3 regions of the Cupriavidus cauae genome follow, and region 1 is predicted to be linked to each of the others. Evidence: predicted binding sites of a transcription regulator. Region 1 holds the regulator's gene; each other region holds the start of a gene.
The links. Region 1 encodes sigma-54, which starts transcription at its own class of promoters, with help from an activator protein. Its sites were predicted from a motif close to TGGCANGNAANCTGCTTT; they were not measured.

Region 1 (6,495 bases):
TCAGATAGCTGCGGTTGTCCGCGACGAAGCTCGGCAGCCATTTCTCCACGTAGGCGCGAATGTCCTCGGCCATCGCCAGCACCATCGGCTGGCTCTGCAGGAAATCGATGACGGGCGCATCGCGTCCGGTCAGGGGCCGCAGTTGCAGGTCGTAATACGGATTGGGCAGCGAGCGCACGTCGAACACCATGTCGGCATCGCTCGGCACGCCGTGCTTGAAGCCGAACGACGTGAAGAGCAGCGTCAGCTCCAGATTGTCGTCGCGGATGAAATCCTTGATCCATGCGCGCAGCGTATTGGTGCGCACATTGCTGGTGTCGATGCGATGCGCCGATTCGGCCAGCGGGCTCAGCAGCTCGCGTTCCATCTCGATCGCTTCGACCAGCGGGGTCTCGTTCGGTACGGGCGCGCCGTCCGCCTCGCGCGCAGCCAGCCGCACCGACAGCGGATGGCGCCGCCGCGTTTCGGAATAGCGCTGCACCAGCGAATCGGTATTGGCGGTCAGGAAGACCACGCGGACCTCGTGATCGGCCGACAGGCTCCGCAGCGTCTCCGGCAGCCTGGCCAGCGATTCGCGGCTGCGGATATCGGTGGCGATACCCAGATGCGTGTAGCCCTCGGCCGCAAGGTAGCGGGCGAGTTCGGGGATGAACTGCGCGGGCAGGTTGTCGACGCAGTAGTAGCCTGCGTCTTCGAGCACGTTCAATGCAACCGATTTGCCGGAGCCGGAAATGCCGGTGATGAGGACGATGCGCATAACGCTTGAAGGATAGCATCGCGTGATGATTGCGTCATGACGGTCCGATGAAATCCGCGGCTCGTGAGGCGGCCATCGGCGGAAATGGCGGCGAAAGCGTGCGAAAGCCGCGCAATGGGTAGTGAGCCGGCAAAGAAAAAGGCGAACCGCCGTGTGCCGCGCGATTCGCCTTTATTTCTTTCCGACTCTTGTTTCGCCGTCTATTTCGCTTTCCGGCGCTCCGGAACAATGCCGGCTCGGTGTGCCGTCATGCGGACAGGCATTCCTTCATGAACGCCTTGCGTTCGTCGCCCTTCTTGCCGCTCGCCTGCGCATTGCACGCCTTCATCTTTTGCTGCTGCGAGTTGCCGGCGGTGGCGGGTTTGGCCGACAGGCATTCCTTCATGAAGGCCTTGCGCTCGTCGCCCGTCTTGCCGGCCGCCTGCGTGTTGCACGTCTTCATCTTGCTCTGCTGGCTGTTGCCGGAGGCGGTCTGGGCAAAGGCGCCCGTGGCGACCAGAGGGCACAGCAGCACGCAGGTTGCGATCAGTGTCTTCATGCTGAAATCTCCTGACTGAGGATCGGGTCGCCAAGCGCAGGATGCGCAACGGCGCAGGCTGGGCGTGATGCCCATTACAGCACAAAACGCTGAAAACCCCAATCAGGTTGACGCTGTCGGCGTGTCCGGCACGCCGATGCGTCAAGGCGCAGTTGCGGCGCGGCCCGGGCTGCCGAAGGAATCGGGCTCGGTCAGACGCTCAAAGCAGGCGGCCCTGGCCGCGCGACGCCGCATCGGCCTGCATCGCCGCACGCTGGCGGTCCATGAAATCGCGCAGCGTGTCGATGCCGCGCAGGCGCAGGATGGTATTGCGCACCGCCGCCTCCACCAGCACCGCAAGGTTGCGGCCGGCCGCCACCTGGATCTTCACCATATGGATCGGCAGGCCGAGCACGTCGAGATATTGCGAATCGAGCGGCAGCCGCTCGAATTCGCCGTCGTTGCGGCGAACCAGCTGGACCACGAGCTTGAGCTTCATCTTCCGGCGCACAGCGGTTTCGCCGAAGATCGTCTTGATGTCGAGCAGGCCCAGGCCGCGCACTTCCAGCAGGTTCTGCAGCAGCGGCGGGCAGCGGCCCTCGACGAAATCGGGGCCAAGACGCACGAAATCGACCGCATCGTCGGCGACCAGGCCGTGTCCGCGCGAGATCAATTCGAGGCCCAGCTCGCTCTTGCCAAGGCCCGATTCGCCCATGATCAGCACGCCCATGCCGAGGATATCGAGGAACACCCCGTGCATGGTCACGCGCGGCGCGGAAATGCGCGACAGATACAGCCGCAGGTGGTCGATGACCGCGGCCGAGGATACCGGCGTCGTGAACAGCGGCGTGGAAGAGCGCGTGCAGCGCAGTTCCAGGTCCGGCGGCGGCTCCATGCCGTCGGCCACCACCAGGAAGGGCGGCTCGAGCAGGATCAGCTCGCCCATCTGGCGCTTGCGCGTTTCGTCGTCGAGCCGCTGGTAGTAGGTGATCTCCGGCTTGCCGAGCACCTGGATCCGGTTCGGGTGAATCAGGTTCAAGTGGCCGACCAGGTCGGCCGCCGAGGTCGCCTCGCGTGCGAAGTCGAGATCGAAGGCGCGATCGGCGCCCTCCAGCCCGGCCACCCAGGACAATTTGAGGTCGGCTGCGTTGTCGTCGAAGATCGACTGGGAGGTAACGCCGGTGAGTTCCATGCGGGATGAGGCGGGGCGCTGGGGCGGTGGTGAATGCGGGTGGCGCGGCGGTGGGCCGCTTACGCCGAGAGGGTCAAGGATGCCATTGCACCAGCAACTGGTGAACCGCATCGGGCGTCGGCAAAGCGGCGAGGCCTTCACGCATATCGCGATCGGACAATAGCTGAGCGATTTCCGACAGGATTTCGAGATGCTGCTGCGTGGCCTGTTCGGGGACCAGCAGGAAGATCAACAGCGAAACGGGCTTGCCATCGGGCGATTCGAACGGAATCGGCTCGGCAAGCCGCATGAAGGCGGCCAGCGGCTGCTTCAGGCCCTTGATGCGGCCATGCGGAATGGCCACGCCGGCGCCAAGGCCGGTCGAGCCGAGCGATTCGCGGGCGAACAGATTGTCGGTCACCGTGGCGCGCGCCACGCCATGGTTGTTCTCGAACAGCAGCCCGGCCTGTTCGAACACGCGTTTTTTGCTGGTGACGCTGACGTCGAGCGAGATATTGCCGGGCGGCAGCAGTTTGGCCAAACGGTTCATTTGAAATGCGCGGAATTCCTGATACTGGCGCCGCCATGCGGTTTCTTGCCGGCGTGGGCCGGTCTGCCGTTGCTGGGCGGTGCGTTCGTTGCCGCCGCTTCCCGACTATCAGCGTGCGGCACATTATAGTGCAGGGGGGCTCCCTGCCGTCCGATGCCGATCGCCCCGAGCGGCATTGCGCAAGGAAACGGGGCGGGCATTCTCTATATGTATTGCACAGCATACACCGGGAAGCCGGCCAGACGGAACCCCATCCCGGTTTCATCCTATAGGTTGCACGGCGAGGCGGCACCGCGGCCTCGCTCGAACGTCCACGCGGGGCGCAAAAAAGCCGTGCTCCTGGCACGGCTTCTTTCCTCACTTCAAGGCCGGCCGGCGTTGTGGCCGAGCCGAATCTTCAAGCTACTGCTGGGCCTGACTGGCCACGAAGCTGTGGTACTTCAGCGATTCGCGGTCGTGGCTCTGCACCTTGTCCTTGTAGCGGATCACTTGCCGGTCCAGCTTGTCGACCAGCATGTCGATCGCCGCATAGAGATCTTCGTGGTGCGCCTCGACAAAGATGTCCTTGCCCTTCAGATGCACATTGATTTCCGCGCGTTGACGGCGATCCTTTTCCTTTTGATTGTCGACCGATAGCAGCACGCTGACGTCAATAACCTGATCGAAATGCCTGAGGATTCGCTCCAGTTTCGTTTCCACGTACTCACGCAGCGAAGGCGTGATGTCCAAGTGGTGTCCACTGATCTTGAAGTTCATAGCGCTTCTCCTTCTGAAAGAGCCGCACCAGGCAGGCGATGCGACTCGGCTACAAAGACTTGCGAAGGTTCACGGCGGGGATCTTCAAGGCTTCACGGTATTTGGCGACGGTACGTCGCGCCACGACGAAGCCTTGTTCCCCCAGCAGTTCGGCAATCCGGCTGTCGGACAACGGGTTTCTGGGGTCTTCGGCTCCTATCAACTGCTTGATCAGCGCACGGATTGCGGTGGAAGAGGCGGCACCGCCGGTTTCGGTCGATACATGGCTGCCAAAGAAATATTTCAGCTCGAATGTCCCCATCGGGGTGGCCATGTACTTATTGGTAGTCACACGAGAAATGGTCGACTCGTGTAGACCCAGTGTATCGGCTATCTCCCTCAAAACCAAGGGGCGCATCGCAATTTCACCGTGCGTGAAGAAATTCTTTTGCCGCTCCACGATGGCTTGTGCGACGCGCAAAATGGTGTCGAAACGCTGCTGGATATTCTTGATGAGCCAGCGCGCCTCCTGCAGTTTCTGCTGCAATCCCGCGGCGCCGGTATCGCCTTTTGCACCGCGCAAGATTTGCGCATACATGTCGTTGATGCGCAGCCGCGGCATCACATCGGGATTGAGCTGGGCGATCCAGTTATGGCCGCTCTTGCGCACGAACACGTCGGGCACGACGAAATCCGCTTCCGGCCGGCTGTAGGCGTGGCCGGGATAGGGCGCGAGCGAGCGGATCAGCTCGTGCGCGGCCTTCAGCTGCATGTCGTCGACCTGCAGCGCCTTCTTCAGGCGGGTGTAATCGCGCGCGGCCAGCAGTTCGAGGTGATGGCGCACGATCGTCATCGCCAGCTCGCGCTGCGGATGTTCGATGCGGCGCAGTTGCAGCGACAGGCATTCGGCCGCGTTGCGCGCCCCGACCCCGGGCGGGTCGAAGCTTTGCAGCAGCGTCAGCATCGCATGCACTTCGTCGAGCTCGAATTCGAGCTCTTCAGGCAATTCGGAAAGGATTTCCTCGAGCGAGGCGCTCAGGTAGCCGTCGTCGTCGAGCGATTCGATCAGGAAAATCGCCAGGCCCTTGTCGCGCGTGGAGATTTTCAGCGGCGCCAATTGCTCCATCAGATATTCGCGCAGCGTGGGCTCGGCATCGCGCAATTGCAGCGGCGTTTTCTCGTCCTCGTCGCTTTGCGGACGGCGGGCGAAATCGTCCAGGCTCCAGTCGCCGCCATAATCGTCGCCCGCGCCGTCGGCATAGCCGTCGTCGGCGGACGCGGCGCCATCCGCGCGCGAATCGGCGGGGGCCGTCGGCTCGGAAGACGGGGTCGTGGTGGTGGTCTGGACATTGACCGACCCGTCGGCGGCGACCCGCAGCGGGCTTTCGATCCAGTCGTTTTCGCGTTCGAGCAGGGGATTCTCGGTCAGCGCCTGCTCGACTTCCTGTTGCAGTTCCAGCGTGGAGAGCTGCAACAGCCGGATCGACTGCTGCAGCTGCGGCGTCAGGGCCAGATGCTGGGAGAGGCGTAGCTGTAGCGACGGTTTCATGCGGCCTATTTTATGCGCAACTTCGGCCGCGATGGAACGGAATTTGCTATCGGAAGTTTCGATTGCGTGGTCAGAAGCGATTGCCTGATGGATCACCAGGGAAGGAACGGTACATGAACCGCGCACGAACGAAAACGGCCGCCCTCTGTACGAGGGCGGCCGCGCGCCAAACCGCCATTACATGCGGAAGTTTTCGCCCAGATAGACGCGCCGCACCGATTCATTGGCGATGATGTCCTTGGGCTCGCCGGCCGCGAGCACCGCGCCTTCGCTGATGATGTACGCGTGGTCGCAGATGCCCAGCGTCTCGCGCACGTTGTGGTCGGTGATCAGCACGCCGATATTGCGTGCCTTCAGGAAGCTGACGATGCGCTGGATCTCGCCGACCGCGATCGGATCGACGCCGGCGAACGGCTCGTCGAGCAGGATGAAGCGCGGCGCCGAGGCAAGCGCCCGTGCGATCTCGACGCGGCGGCGCTCGCCGCCCGACAGCGACAGCGCGGGGTTGTTGCGCAGGTGCGCGATCTGCAGATCGTCGAGCAGGCTGTCCAGCCGCCGCTCGATCTCGGCGCCGGACAGCGCCTTGCCGTTGTCTCGCTGCAGTTCCAGCACCGCGCGGATGTTCTGCTCGACATTGAGCTTGCGGAACACCGACGCTTCCTGCGGCAGGTACGACAGGCCCATGCGCGCGCGCTCGTGGATCGGCAGGCCGCTGATGTGCTGGCCGTCGAGCACGATGTCGCCTTCGTCGAGCGCGACCAGGCCCACGATCATGTAGAACGAGGTGGTCTTGCCCGCGCCATTGGGGCCGAGCAGGCCGACGACCTCGCCGCTCTTGACGTCCAGCGACACGTCCTTGACCACGGTGCGCGAGCCGTAGCGCTTCTTCAGATGACGCACCACCAGGTTGCTGGTGGCCGGCATCGTGCCCGCGCCGGCACCGGCTGCGGTGTTGGCGTTGGCGGCGGGAGCGGTGGCGGTAGCGGTGTCGGCAACGGACATGTGGGCAATCCTTTGATACTGCGTCATGCGAAGCGGGCGTGGCGAAGCGTACGTGGCGGAGCGTGCGCGGCGTGCGGGTACGTCAGGCCCGGGAAGCGATCAGGGCTTGGCCGTCGGCGAGCCTTTCAGGTCCACGCCGGCGCCACTGCCGCCGGTCCCCTGGCTCTGGCGCGGCGACAGCACGGCGCGTACGCGGCCGGACGGGTTCGCCGGC
Region 2 (6,495 bases), 1.2 Mb from region 1:
GGCGGGCACCGAACCGGCGCCGCCCGTCACGACCATCGAGCCGGGACCGCGCACGATCGGACGCCATCGATTCGAGCTGCTGCGCCTGCAGGGCCATACCGGCGACGATCTGGTGCTGATCGACCATACCGCGCGCGTGATGTTCGCCGGCGGCCTGGCCTTCCGCTCGCGCATCCCGACCACGCCGCACGCCGACATTCCGCGCTGGCTCGCCAGCCTCGACGTGCTGGAACGCCGGATGCGCGAGGACGGATTGCGCCTGCTGGTGCCAAGCCATGGCCCTGCGCTCGACGGCGGCGATGCGATCGCGCAGACGCGCGACTACCTGCGCTGGCTCGACGCCCGGCTGCGCCAGGCGGCCCGCGAGGGCCGCGACCTCGCCGAGGTCATCGCGATGCCGGTGCCGGCGCCGTACTCGGGCTGGGCCGCGATGCCGGCCGAATACCTGCGCAACGTCACGCACCTGTACCCGGCCTATGAACGGGAGGCGCTGGCGCCATGAGCCGTGCGGCGGGCACGCGCGAGGGGTGCTCCATTCCGCGACAGCGTTGTTGCGCGGTGGCGCGGTACGGGCCGGTATGACGCATCCGCGCGCGCGATCGCGGCGAAAAGGGTTCGCAAGCAACGGGAATTTTTCACGGCCGGCTTGGCACGCGAATTGCGGATTGGCGCACCGGCGCGGCATCGCCGATCGGCCTGTGCCGCGCCTGTGGAAGGACCACCGGGAAATCCGCGACAGGGTTGATCGAAACCGATGATCGAAGCCGATCATCGACAAAAAGAGAGAGGAGCAAACGATGAGCAAGTTGAAGGTGCTGGTGCTGGCCGCCGCGTGCGTGACCAGCTTCGCCGCGCGGGCCGCCGTGACGGACGCGATGATCGAGAACGACGCGAAGAGTCCCGGTGATGTGCTGTCGTGGGGGATCGGGCCGGAGGGCCAGCGCTTCTCGCCGCTGGCCAGGATCAATACGAAGAACGTCGCCCGCCTGGTGCCGGCGTGGTCGTTCTCGTTCGGCGGGGAGAAGCAGCGCGGCCAGGAATCGCAGCCGCTGATCCATAACGGCAAGATGTTCGTCACCGCTTCGTACTCGCGGATCTTCGCGCTGGATGTCAAGACCGGCGCGAAGCTGTGGAAGTACGAGCATCGCCTGCCGGAAGGCATCATGCCGTGCTGCGACGTGGTGAACCGCGGCGCCGCGCTGTACGACAAGCTCGTCATCTTCGGCACGCTGGACGCGCAGCTGGTCGCACTCGACCAGGACACCGGCAAGGTGGTGTGGAAGGACAAGATCGACGATTACGCGGCCGGCTATTCGTACACGGCGGCGCCGATGATCGTCAAGGGACTGGTGCTGACCGGCGTATCGGGGGGCGAGTTCGGCGTGGTCGGCCGCGTCGAGGCGCGCGATGCCAGGACCGGCCGGCTGGTGTGGATCCGCCCGACCGTCGAAGGGCATATGGGCTATCGCTTCGACGCCGAGGGCAACAAGATCGAGAACGGCATCACCGGTAACCTGAACGCCAGCTGGCCGGGCGAAACCTGGAAGACCGGCGGCGCGGCGACCTGGCTCGGCGGCACCTACGATCCCAAGACCGGGCTGGCCTACTTCGGCACGGGCAATCCGGGGCCGTGGAACAGCCATCTGCGCAAGGGCGACAACCTCTACTCGTCGTCGACGGTGGCCATCGATCCTGCCACCGGCAAGATCGTCTGGCATTACCAGAACACGCCGAACGACGGCTGGGATTTCGACGGCGTCAACGAGTTCGTGACCTTCGACCTCGACGGCAAGCGCGTCGGCGGCAAGGCCGACCGCAACGGCTTCTTTTACGTCAACGATGCACGCAACGGCAAGGTGCTGAACGCCTTTCCGTTCGTCCGCAAGGTGACCTGGGCCAAGGACATCGACCTGAAGACCGGCCGGCCCAACTTCGTCGCGGAAAGTCGTCCTGGCGACCCCGCCGACCAGAAGAAGGGACAGTCGGTGTTCGCCGCGCCGGGCTTCCTCGGCGGCAAGAACCAGCAGCCGATGGCGTTCAGCCCGCAGACGGGCCTGTTCTATGTGCCGGCGAACGAATGGGGCATGGACATCTGGAACGAGCCGATCACCTACAAGAAGGGCGCGGCCTTCCTCGGCGCCGGCTTCACCATCAAGCCGCTGAACGAGGACTATATCGGCGCGTTGCGCGCCGTCGATCCGAAGACCGGCAAGATCGTCTGGGAGGTCAAGAACAACGCGCCGCTGTGGGGCGGCGTGATGACGACCGGCGGCGGCCTGGTGTTCTGGGGCACGCCCGAGGGCTACCTGAAGGCGGCGGACGCGAAGACCGGCAAGGAGCTGTGGCAATTCCAGACCGGCAGCGGCGTGGTGGCGCCGCCAGTCACCTGGGAAGAAAACGGCGAGCAGTTCATCGCCGTGGTGTCGGGCTGGGGCGGCGCCGTGCCGCTGTGGGGCGGCGACGTGGCCAAGCGCGTCAACTTCCTCGAGCAAGGCGGCTCGGTGTGGGTGTTCAAGCTCAGCAAGGTCTGAGCGCTTGCCGTACAGGCCGGCGCGCGAGCGTGTGCATCGACGCGTGCGTTGATGCATGTGTTGGCGCATGTGTTGGCGCATGCGGGGACGGCGCCGGCCGCATTCGAATGGGTGATTCATGCTGAAAGAATGGATTCGACGTATCGCGCCGCGCGGCCCGGTTGCCCTCGCCTTCGGCCTGACCCTCGCCGCCTCGGCGCAGGCGGCCCCGGACATCAGGGCGCTGGCCGACAAGAACGGCTGCTTTTCCTGCCACGGCATGCAGGGCAAGCTGGTCGGCCCCGGCTTCGCCGAGGTCGCGGCCAGGTACAAGGGTGACAGCGAGGCCACCGGCAAGCTGGCCCGCAAGATCCAGGAGGGCGGCAAGGGGTATGGGGGCGGATTCCGATGCCGCCGCACCCCTCGCTGAAGGACGAGGAGGCCAGGCAGCTGGCGGCGTGGGTGCTGGAGGCCGGTTGATCCGATCGGGGCCCCGCGTGAGCCAGGTCCCGCGTCATACGGAAAAAGGAGAGGCGCCGGTGCGCCTCTCCTTTCTTGATGTCATGCGCCGCGGTCCGCTACGGCTTGCTCAGTCGCAGCGAATTGGCGTCGGTACGGAACAGCAGCGGCGCCTCCCTGCCCCGCTGCACGCGCCCCTGGGACAGCACGGCGGCCAGCCGCCCCTGTGCCACGATGGCGCGCACGCGATCGTGATCGTCCGACCGCTCGCAGACCGGGTCCGTCGCGTCGGCATCGCCGGTCAGCTGCCATGCCTGGCAGCGGCAGCCGCCGGCATCGGCCTCCTTCTCGTCGCAGGACTGGCACGCGCCCTTCATCCACGCGGTGCCGCGATAGCGGTTGAACGCCTCGCTGTCGAACCAGATGTCGCGCAGCGGCATGTCGGCGACGTTCGGCAGCGAGAGTCCCGGCAGCATGCGCGCCGCGTGGCATGGCAGCGCCGTGCCGTCCGGCGCGACGCCCAGGAACGTCGTGCCCCAGCCGTTCATGCATTTCTTCGGGCGCGTCTCGAAATAGTCCGGGACGACGAACAGGATGCGGCAACGCGAACCGATACGCCGCCGATAGCGCTCGACCACCGCCTCGGCCTCGCGCAGCTGCGCGGCATCGGGCATCAGCGCGAGGCGGTTGCGCCAGGCCCAGCCGTAGTACTGGGTGTTGGCCAGTTCCAGGTATTCGGCGCCCATCTCCAGCGCCATCTCGATGATGGCGCCCACATGCGGCAGGTTGTGCCGGTGCAGCACGCAGTTCATCACCATCGGATAGCCGTGCGCCTTGATCATGCGCGCCGCGCGCTGCTTCAGCTCGAAGGTGCGCGTGCTCGATAGGAAGTCGTTGAGCTCGCGCGTCGAATCCTGGAACGACAGCTGGATATGATCGAGTCCCGCCTCGCGCAGCGCGCCAAGGCGTTCATCGGTCAGCCCGACACCGGAGGTGATCAGGTTGATGTAGAAGCCGAGCCGGCGGGCATGCGCGACGATCGCTTCGAGGTCCTTGCGCATCAGCGGCTCGCCGCCCGACAGTCCCAGCTGCACCGCGCCCAGGGCTCTCGCCTGCGTCAGCACGTCGAGCCATTGCGCGGTGCCCAGCTCCGCGCCGTGCCGGGCATAGTCGACCGGATTCGAGCAGAACGCGCAGTGCAGCGGGCAGCGATAGGTCAGCTCGGCCAGCAGCCACAGCGGCGGGCCGGGGCGCACGCCGGCCTCAGGCGAGCCAGCCGCGTTCGAAGGCATGTTTGACAAAGGCATGGACCTCGGCGGCGATTCCTTCGATGTGATAGGCGCCCTGCAGTTCGTCGATCAGCATGTCGAGCGTGCGCGAGCCGTCGCAGCGGCGCAGGATCGCCGCGGCGCTTTCGTTCAGCGTGACCATGCCCTCGGGATACAGCAGCACCCACGCCTGCTGCGCCTCCTCCCATTGCAGGCGGAGCGTGCGGTGCAGGGTCGGCATGCAGGTGCCTGTGGATGGCGCGGTCATGGATAGGCCTTCTCGATGGCATCGAGCATCGACCACAGCACGTCGAGCTTGAACTGAAGGATGTCGAGCGCGCGCCGCTGTTCGGCCGGCGTGCGGAAATGTTCGAGGGTCACGCGCAGGCCATGGTCGACGTCGCGCTGGGCGAGCGGAATGCGCGTGCGGAAGTAATGCAGCCCGTCCCGCTCGATCCAGGGGTAGTGCTCGGGCCAGCCGGCCAGCCGCTGGCGGTGGATCTCCGGCGCGAACATCTCCGTCAGCGACGAGCACACCGCCTCCTGCCACGGGGCGCTGCGCGCGAAATTGACGTAGGCGTCGACGGCGAAGCGCACGCCGGGCACGACGAGTTCGTGCGACCACAACGCCTGGCGCGGCAGGCCGACCGCCTCGCCCAACCGGACCCAGGCCTCGATGCCGCCGGGCTCGCTGTCGGTGCCGTCGTGGTCGAGGATGCGCTGGACCCAGAGCCGGCGGGTCTCGCGCTCCGGGCAATTGGCCAGGATGGCGGCGTCCTTCTGCGGGATGCGTACCTGGTAGTAGAAGCGGTTGGCGACCCAGCCGCGGATCTGCTCGGGGGTGCACTGTCCCGCCGCCATGCGGCGATGGAATGGATGGTGAATGTGGTAGCCCGACTGCTTCGCGCGCAGTTGCGATTCGAACTCGGCCGGGCTCCAGGCGGTGGCCTGCGTCATAGCGCGATCTCCATGCCGTCCCAGGCGACCTCGATGCCGCGCGCGTCCAGATGGCGGCGCTGCGGCGATCGCTCGTCGAGAATCGGATTGGTGTTGTTGATGTGGATCAGGATCTTGCGCGATGCCGGCAACGCGTCCAGCAGCTCGATCATGCCGCCGGCGCCGGACAGCGCCAGATGACCCATCTGCGCGGCGGTCCTGTTCGACAGGCCCAGCCGCAGCATCTCGTCGTCGACCCAGAAGGTGCCGTCGACCAGCACGATATCGGAGCCGCGCAGCTCCTCCATCAGGTCCGGCGTGATCCGCCCAAGTCCGGGCGCGTAGAAGGCGCGCCTGCCGGTGGCGGTATCGACGATGCGCAGGCCGATATTGTCGCCACGCCGCGGCGCGTGGCGGTTCGGCGAATACGGTGGCGCCTTGCTGTCGAGCGGCACGGCCGTGATGGTCGCCCGCTGCAGCGGCGCGATGTGCAGCGGCTCGCCGTCGAGCGGCAGCCGATGCCGATCGAGCCCGCAGTAGTGTGACAGCACGCGCGCCAGCGGCAAGGCGTCCGACAGATCGGCGAGCACCGGCTCGGTGGCATACAGCGGCAGGCGGCGCTGATGTTCCCGCAGCATCAGCAGCCCGGTCACATGATCGATCTGCGCGTCCATCAGCAGAACGGCCGCGATGCCGGTGTCGCGCCGCTCGCGCGCGGGCTGCAGGGCCGGCGTGGCGCGGATCTGCGCAAGGATGTCGGGGGACGCGTTAACCAGCAGCCAGTCCAGGCCGTTATCGGTCAGCGCGATCGAGGATTGGGTGCGCGGCACCGCGGACACCGCGCCGCGGCGGACGCCGTCGCAATTGGGGCAGTTGCAGTTCCACTGCGGAAAGCCCCCTCCCGCAGCCGATCCCAGAACCCTTAACGTCGTCATCGCAGTGTTGCGGCGCTGTGCGCCCGTTTTTTTATTTTTGGATGTGACAGTCCCCGCCAGCGCGGGGACCGGCGTGCACGCTGACCGTCAGCGATTGGCGATATACATCGTGATCTCGAAGCCGAGGCGAAGATCGGTATAGGCGGGCGTGGTCCAGTTCATGAGGTCTCCTTCGATGTGGTTGCTTGGCACGGACTGTGATTGCCGAGTCGGAGCGGGCGGCGGCACCGTGCCCCGCCCTTCCGCATCGACTCCGAGGCAACATCCATGCCCGACACCGCACGACAGCAGCACGATTCCCACCGCATCGAAGACCGCGTGTTCTGGCTGCGCACTGCAGACATGCACCGTCTGCACGTCCGCCTCCATGGCCGAGCCGATGGCGAA
Region 3 (6,495 bases), on a different replicon from region 1:
GCCACGTCCGCCGATCGGCTTCTGGAACCAGCGCTGCTGCAGCGCCTCGATCTGCGGGCCGCGATAGACGCCGGCCAGGGTCTCGTCGACCAGCCGCTTCCACGCCGGGTCCGACTTCGACAGCATCAGCGCGTTCTGCTCGACCGACAGCGCAGGACCGACGATCACGAATTGCGATGGATCCTTGGCGCGGGCGCGCAGGCCGGCCAGCAGCACGTCGTCCATCACGAAGGCCTGGGCGCGGCCGGACTCGAGCAGCAGGAACGATTCGCCGTGGTCCTTGGCGTAGACGTCGCGATAGCCGTACTGGCCCTTGAGCCGGCGCACGTGGCGGTCGCCGGTCGAGCCGGCGCTGGTCACCACGGTCTTGCCGCGCAGGTCCTCGAGCGAGTCGATGCCCGCATCGGCACGCACCAGCATCCGCACCGTCGACACATAGTGCGAGACGCTGAAGGCGACCTGCTTCTGGCGCTCGAGCGTGTTGGTGTTCGGCGCGCAGTCGAGGTCGACCAGGCCGTTGACGATGGCGGGGATGCGGTTCTGCGGCGTCAGCGGCATCCAGCGCACCTTCAGGTCCTTCAGGCCGAGCGCCTGGCGGGCGCCCTCGGCCGCGCGCAGGCACAGGTCGACCGCGTAGCCGGCCGGCTGGCCCTTGTCGTCGGCGAACGAGAACGGCAGCGCGGACTCGCGGTAGCCGAGCACGATGGTGCCGCTGGAGCGGATCTTGTCGATGACCGGACCGTGCAACGCCTCGGCGCCGGCGGCGTGGGCGATGCCGGTGCCGAGCAGGGTTGCAGCGAGCAGGACCGGGCGGAACGAACGAAGAGAGCGACCGAAAGAGCGAGGGAAGGCGCGGAGGGAAGACAGCATGGCGAGGCGATAGAAAACAGCAAAGACCAAAGGGTAGCGATAGGGATGGGTCAGGGGAAGGACAACTTCGTCATAAGTAAATACCCTAGGTCGATGCGATGACCCGGGCACAATGACCGGTCCAACATGGCGGCGCCGGCACCTGCACCCGGGTACAATCCCGGGCCACGCGCCCGGTGCCGCGTCGCGCACGGGCGCGTCGGGGCTGGGCTGCGAATTCCGTTCGGCTCCCGTTCGCTTCCCGTCTGTCACCCATGTCTTCGCAACCCGCGCGCCTGGCCGGCATCGATGCGCTCAAGGCCATCGGCTCGCAACTGATCGTGCTGCACCATCTGGCCTTCTACGGGCCGATGTCCGATGCGGCCCATTCCCTCGCCCCCGCCCTGATCGACTGGCTCGCCGACTACGCACGCATCGCCGTCCAGCTCTTCCTGGTGATCGGCGGCTTCCTGGCGGCGCGCAGCCTGGCGCCCGACGGCGTGCTGCGCACGTCCCGGCCGCTGGCGGCGCTGCTGCGGCGCTATCGCAAGCTCGCCGTGCCCTTCGCCGCGGCGATTGGCCTGGCCATCGTCGCGGCAGCGCTCGCGCGGCAGGGCATGGACCATCCCTCGATTCCGGCGCCCCCGCAATGGGGCCAGCTGCTGGCGCATCTGCTGCTGTTGCACGACGTGCTCGATATCGACGCGTTGTCCGCAGGCGTCTGGTATGTCGCGATCGACTTCCAGCTGTTCGGGCTGCTGTTGCTGACGCTATGGCTGGCGCGCCTGCTGCCTACCGGCTGGCGTGTCCGCGTGGGCGTGGCGCTGGTGGCGGCGCTCGGCGTGGCGTCGCTGTTCTGGTTCAACCGCGACGTGGACTGGGACATGTGGGCGATCTATTTCTTCGGCGCCTACGGGCTCGGCGTGCTCGGCTACTGGGCCTCGAATCCCGGACGTTCCGGCTGGTGGCTCGCGGCGCTTGCCGCGGTCGGCATCGCTGCGCTGATGGTCGATATGCGCTCGCGCATCGCGCTGGCGGTCGTCGTCGCGCTGTGGCTGGCGCTCGCACGGCGCGGCGGCTGGCTGTCGGCGTGGCCGCGCGGCCGCGTCTTCGCCACGTTCGGCGCGATCTCGTACTCGGTGTTCCTGGTGCACTTCCCGATCTGCCTGCTGGTCAACAGCGTGATGTCGCAGCTGGCCCCCGGCATGCCGTGGCTGAACGCGGCCGGCATGGCGATGGCGTGGCTGGTCAGCAACGCCGCCGGAGCGCTTTTTTACCGATATGTCGAATCGCGCGACCCCCTCGCGTCGCTTGGCAAGTTGTTGTTGCGCAACCGTACGGGGCTCGCCGGCTAGCAGGCGTTGCCTGCCTGCAACATCGGCGGCGCTGCACGATACGTGGGCGCCGCATGAACCGTTGTTGTGCCGCAATTGGTGAGGGAGCGTACTCAAAAGGGGAAAACGCCCATACGCGCTTGGCATGGCGATTGCCTACCATCAAGGTAAACCTGACCGTTTGGTCAGGATTCACGCCCCGAGGCTGCCATGTCCGATCACATCGTCCTGACCTCGCACGCACGCCGCGACAAGCCGGCCGAGCCGATCCACTGGGGGGCGCCGACCGCGGCCGAGCGCGGACCCGTGATCGCGACGCTGACCAATCCGGCGCATCGCAACGTGATCGGGACGCATGCCGGCGCCTACGCGGTCTATCGCGCGCTGGCCGTCGCTTCCGGCACGCTGCAGCGCGACCATCGCCCCGACCTGACCGACACCGCGCCCGCCGAGCCGATCGGACCGCATCCGCAATGGGGCGATCCCGACAAGATCGTGTCGCTGGACCCGTGGGGCCATCTGGTCTCCACCGTCTTCGCCGACCGCATCGCCGCCGGGGTCGACATCCGGCCGACCATCGCCGTCACCCGCGCCCATATCAACATGCCGGAACTGGTGGCGGCGATCGCCGCCGGCCGGCTGATTCCCGACGGCAGGATCCTGTTTGCCAACGGCGACGTGCGGGTGACCAAGGCCGCCGTCGATCCCGTCTGGTATCTGCCCGGCATGGCGCGCCGCTTCGGCATCAAGGAAAGCGCGCTGCGCCGCAGCCTGTTCGAGCAGACCAGCGGCATGTTCCCCGAACTGGTGACCCGTCCCGATCTGAAGGTCTTCCTGCCGCCGATCGGCGGCATGACGCTGTATTTCTTCGGCGACGTCAGCCAGCTGGGCAAGCCGCAGACCCCTGTCGCCTGCCGCGTGCACGACGAATGCAACGGATCGGACGTATTCGGGTCCGACATCTGTACGTGCCGCCCGTACCTGGCGCACGGTATCGAGGTGTGCATCGAGATGGCGCAGCAGGGCGGGGTCGGACTGGTGGTCTACAACCGCAAGGAAGGCCGGGCGCTGGGCGAGGTCACCAAATTCCTGGTCTACAACGCGCGCAAGCGGCAGGTCGGCGGCGACCGCGCCGAAACCTATTTCGCGCGGACCGAATGCGTGGCCGGCGTGCAGGACATGCGCTTCCAGGAGCTGATGCCCGATGTCTTCCACTGGCTGGGCATCCGTCGCATTGATCGCTGGGCCTCGATGAGCAATATGAAACACGGCGCGCTGGTCGCGCAGGGAATCGAAGTGGTCGAGCAGGTGCCGATTCCCGATGCGCTGATTCCGGCCGATGCGAGGGTGGAGATCGACGCCAAGGTGGCGGCGGGCTACTTCACCCGTTACACGCCTCCGGACGCCACCGAACTGACGGTGGCCAAGGGCAGGGGACTGGACGAATGACAGAACGAAACGATGCGGCATCGATGGGCGCGGCGGGACAAGCCGGCGCGCAGGCCCGTGCTTCGCGCGAGGGCTGGCAAAGCTGGGTGGAACCCGATCATCCCGCGTCGGCGTTGTTGACGGCGCAGGCGGTGCGCGCGCGCTGCGCCGCGGTGACGGCCTCGGTGGCGGCCGGCGACTCGCAGTGGTTCCGCTGGCATCCCGAGCGGGTCCCGGCGATCGCCGACTATGTGGCCACCACCATCCGCTCGCGCTACCGCGATCTGCAGGTGCCCTACCACAGCCGCTGGCGCCATTTCGAGAGCGGCGGACCGGGCGAGCTGCGCGACCGCTGGGGCATCCTGTGCGAACGCGCGGCGCTGACCGGCGACGATCATCGCGAAGAGCGCGCGCGCATCGGCATCGACCTGGTGATTCCGAGCGTGCTGCTCGACGCGGGCGCCGGGCCCGACTGGCGCTACCGCGACCCGGCCAGCGACCTGAGCCTGAGCCGCTCCGAAGGGCTGGGCGTGGCCAGCTTCGACCTGTTCGCGCGCGGCGGTTTCTCCGCGACGCCGGACGAGCCGCTGCGCTCCGATGCCGAGCGGCTGGCGCAGATCGACCCCTCGACGCTGGCCACTGCCTTCCAGGTCGCGCAGCACAATCCGCTGGTCGGCCTCGAGGGCCGGGCGGGTCTGGTGCGCCGGCTCGGCAAGGTCGCCCAGGCCACGCCGGCGGTGTTCGGCGAGCCGGCAAGACTCGGCAATCTGTTCGACTATCTGAAGGCGCATGCCAGCGAGGGGCGCATCGACGCGGCCTTCGTGCTGCGCACGCTGCTGGTCGCGCTGGGGCCGGTCTGGCCGGGGCGGCTGCAGCTCGAAGGCGTGTCGCTTGGCGATTGCTGGCGCCATCCGGCCAGCCCCGACGGCCTGGTGCCCTTCCACAAGCTGACGCAATGGCTGACCTACTCGCTGCTCGAGCCGCTGGAGGACGGCGGCCTGACGGTGACCGGGCTCGATGCGCTGACGGGCCTGCCCGAATATCGCAACGGCGGCCTGCTGTACGACTTCGAGCTGATGGTGCCGCGCGATGCGAGCTTTGCCGAGGCGGTGCACCGGGTCGACGAGCCCGCCATCGTCGAATGGCGCGCGCTGACGGTGACGGGCCTCGATCTGGTCGCCGAGGCAACGCGGCAGGCGCTGGGCCTGTCCGCCGAGGCCTTTCCGCTGGCGCGCGTGCTGGAGGGCGGTACCTGGGCGGCGGGCCGGCGCATCGCCGCCAAGCGCCGGCCGGGCGGTCCGCCGCCGTTCGCGATCGACAGCGACGGCACCGTGTTCTGAGTTCCTGAGCCCGTGCAGGGCGCGGCTGTCGCAAACGCTGCGCGCCTGCACGCCGTCGTTCCGCCCCGGCCGCATCCGGCCACGGCCGCATCGAGGAGTGCCATCATGACCGCCCTGTCTGCCGATCTGTCCGTCGATCCGTCCGTGGCGCTGTCCACGGGGCTGCCCACGGGACTGTCCGCGGGACTGCCCGCGGGCGTGCCGCCCATCGCGCCGGCCGCCGCTTCCGTGATGGTGGTCGACCACCCGCTGGTCCAGCACAAGGTCACGCTGGTGCGCAGCGAGGACACCACCACCGACAACTTCCGCCGCCTGGTGCGCGAGATCGCGCAGCTGCTGACCTACGAGGCCACGCGCGACCTGGCGATGGAGACCGTGGCGATCAAGACGCCCATCGCGCCGATGCAGTCGCCGATGCTGTCTGGCAAGAAGCTGTGCCTGGTGTCTATCCTGCGCGCCGGCAACGGTTTCCTCGATGGCATGCTCGACCTGCTGCCGGCCGCGCGGGTCGGCCATATCGGCCTGTACCGCGACCCGGAAACGCTGGAGCCGATCGAGTACTACTTCAAGATGCCGGACGATATCCAGGAGCGTCAGGTGATCGTGGTGGACCCGATGCTGGCGACCGGCAATTCCGCGATCGCCGCGCTGAACCGGCTCAAGGAGGCGGGCGTCACCGCGCTCAAATACGTCTGCCTGATTGCCTCGCGCCCGGGTTTGCGCGCCTTGCAGGCCGCGCATCCCGATGTGGCCATCGTCACCGCCGCGATCGACGAGCAGTTGAACGAGCACGGCTATATCGTGCCCGGACTTGGCGATGCGGGCGACCGGCTCTACGGCACGCGCTGACGCCGTGGCGCCCGCCAGGAATCCGGCCGTGACGACGATGGCGTTGGCGCCGCCACGCCCGGCCTCGCCATGGACGCGCTAGCTCCCGCCACCCGCCTGCAGGCGCTGGCCGGCCGCGACGGCAACGCCGGCCGGATCCGCCAGCGCAACGAGGCGCGCATCCTGCGTGCCGCCGAAGCGGTGTTCGCGCGGGCCGGCTTCGCGGGCGCCACCATGGCGGAGATCGCCACGCGCGCCGGCGTGCCGAAGTCCAATCTGCACTACTACTTCCGCACCAAGCAGGCACTCTATCGCGCGGTGCTCGCCAACACGCTGCGGCTGTGGCTGTCGCAGGCCGACATCATCAGCGCCAGGCGCTCGCCGGAGGCCGCGCTCGAGCAGTACATCCGCGCGAAGATGCGGCTGTCGGCGCGCTATCCCGACGCCTCGCGCGTGTTCGCCAACGAGTTGCTCCATGGCGCGCCCGAGATCGGCGACGTGCTGCGCGACGCGCTGCGCAGCCTGGTGGGCCGCAAGTCGGTGGTGATCCACGGCTGGATCGCCGCGGGACGGATGGCGCAGATCGATCCGAGCCATCTGTTCTTCACGATCTGGGCCGCCACGCAGACCTATGCCGACTTCGAGGCCCAGATCTGCGCCGTGCTCGGCGTGCAGCGGCTGGAGCGGCGCGACTACGAACGGGCGACCGAGCATCT

Region 2: the regulator sigma-54 is predicted to act here: its motif matches at 648-665, upstream of KZ686_RS11310 (PQQ-dependent methanol/ethanol family dehydrogenase).
Region 3: the regulator sigma-54 is predicted to act here: its motif matches at 2,325-2,342, upstream of KZ686_RS22575 (GTP cyclohydrolase II).

The regions. Positions count from the first base shown of each region.
Region 1 covers NZ_CP080293.1:1,273,034-1,279,528, forward strand. The annotation lists gene rapZ (RNase adapter RapZ) at 1-757, opposite strand, end outside; gene KZ686_RS05740 (PsiF family protein) at 1,005-1,295, opposite strand; gene hprK (HPr(Ser) kinase/phosphatase) at 1,495-2,466, opposite strand; gene ptsN (PTS IIA-like nitrogen regulatory protein PtsN) at 2,540-2,995, opposite strand; gene hpf (ribosome hibernation-promoting factor, HPF/YfiA family) at 3,398-3,751, opposite strand; gene KZ686_RS05760 (RNA polymerase factor sigma-54) at 3,801-5,279, opposite strand; gene lptB (LPS export ABC transporter ATP-binding protein) at 5,457-6,281, opposite strand; gene lptA (lipopolysaccharide transport periplasmic protein LptA) at 6,381-6,495, opposite strand, start outside.
Region 2 covers NZ_CP080293.1:2,518,880-2,525,374, reverse strand. The annotation lists gene KZ686_RS11315 (quinoprotein relay system zinc metallohydrolase 1) at 1-502, shown strand, start outside; gene KZ686_RS11310 (PQQ-dependent methanol/ethanol family dehydrogenase) at 798-2,531, shown strand; partial or broken gene KZ686_RS11305 (c-type cytochrome) at 2,650-2,990, shown strand; gene pqqE (pyrroloquinoline quinone biosynthesis protein PqqE) at 3,089-4,261, opposite strand; gene pqqD (pyrroloquinoline quinone biosynthesis peptide chaperone PqqD) at 4,233-4,478, opposite strand; gene pqqC (pyrroloquinoline-quinone synthase PqqC) at 4,502-5,194, opposite strand; gene pqqB (pyrroloquinoline quinone biosynthesis protein PqqB) at 5,191-6,108, opposite strand; gene pqqA (pyrroloquinoline quinone precursor peptide PqqA) at 6,196-6,270, opposite strand; gene KZ686_RS11275 (alpha/beta fold hydrolase) at 6,376-6,495, shown strand, end outside.
Region 3 covers NZ_CP080294.1:1,650,117-1,656,611, forward strand. The annotation lists gene KZ686_RS22565 (amino acid ABC transporter substrate-binding protein) at 1-870, opposite strand, end outside; gene KZ686_RS22570 (acyltransferase family protein) at 1,125-2,204, shown strand; gene KZ686_RS22575 (GTP cyclohydrolase II) at 2,394-3,632, shown strand; gene KZ686_RS22580 (URC4/urg3 family protein) at 3,656-4,951, shown strand; gene upp (uracil phosphoribosyltransferase) at 5,183-5,800, shown strand; gene KZ686_RS22590 (TetR/AcrR family transcriptional regulator) at 5,870-6,495, shown strand, end outside.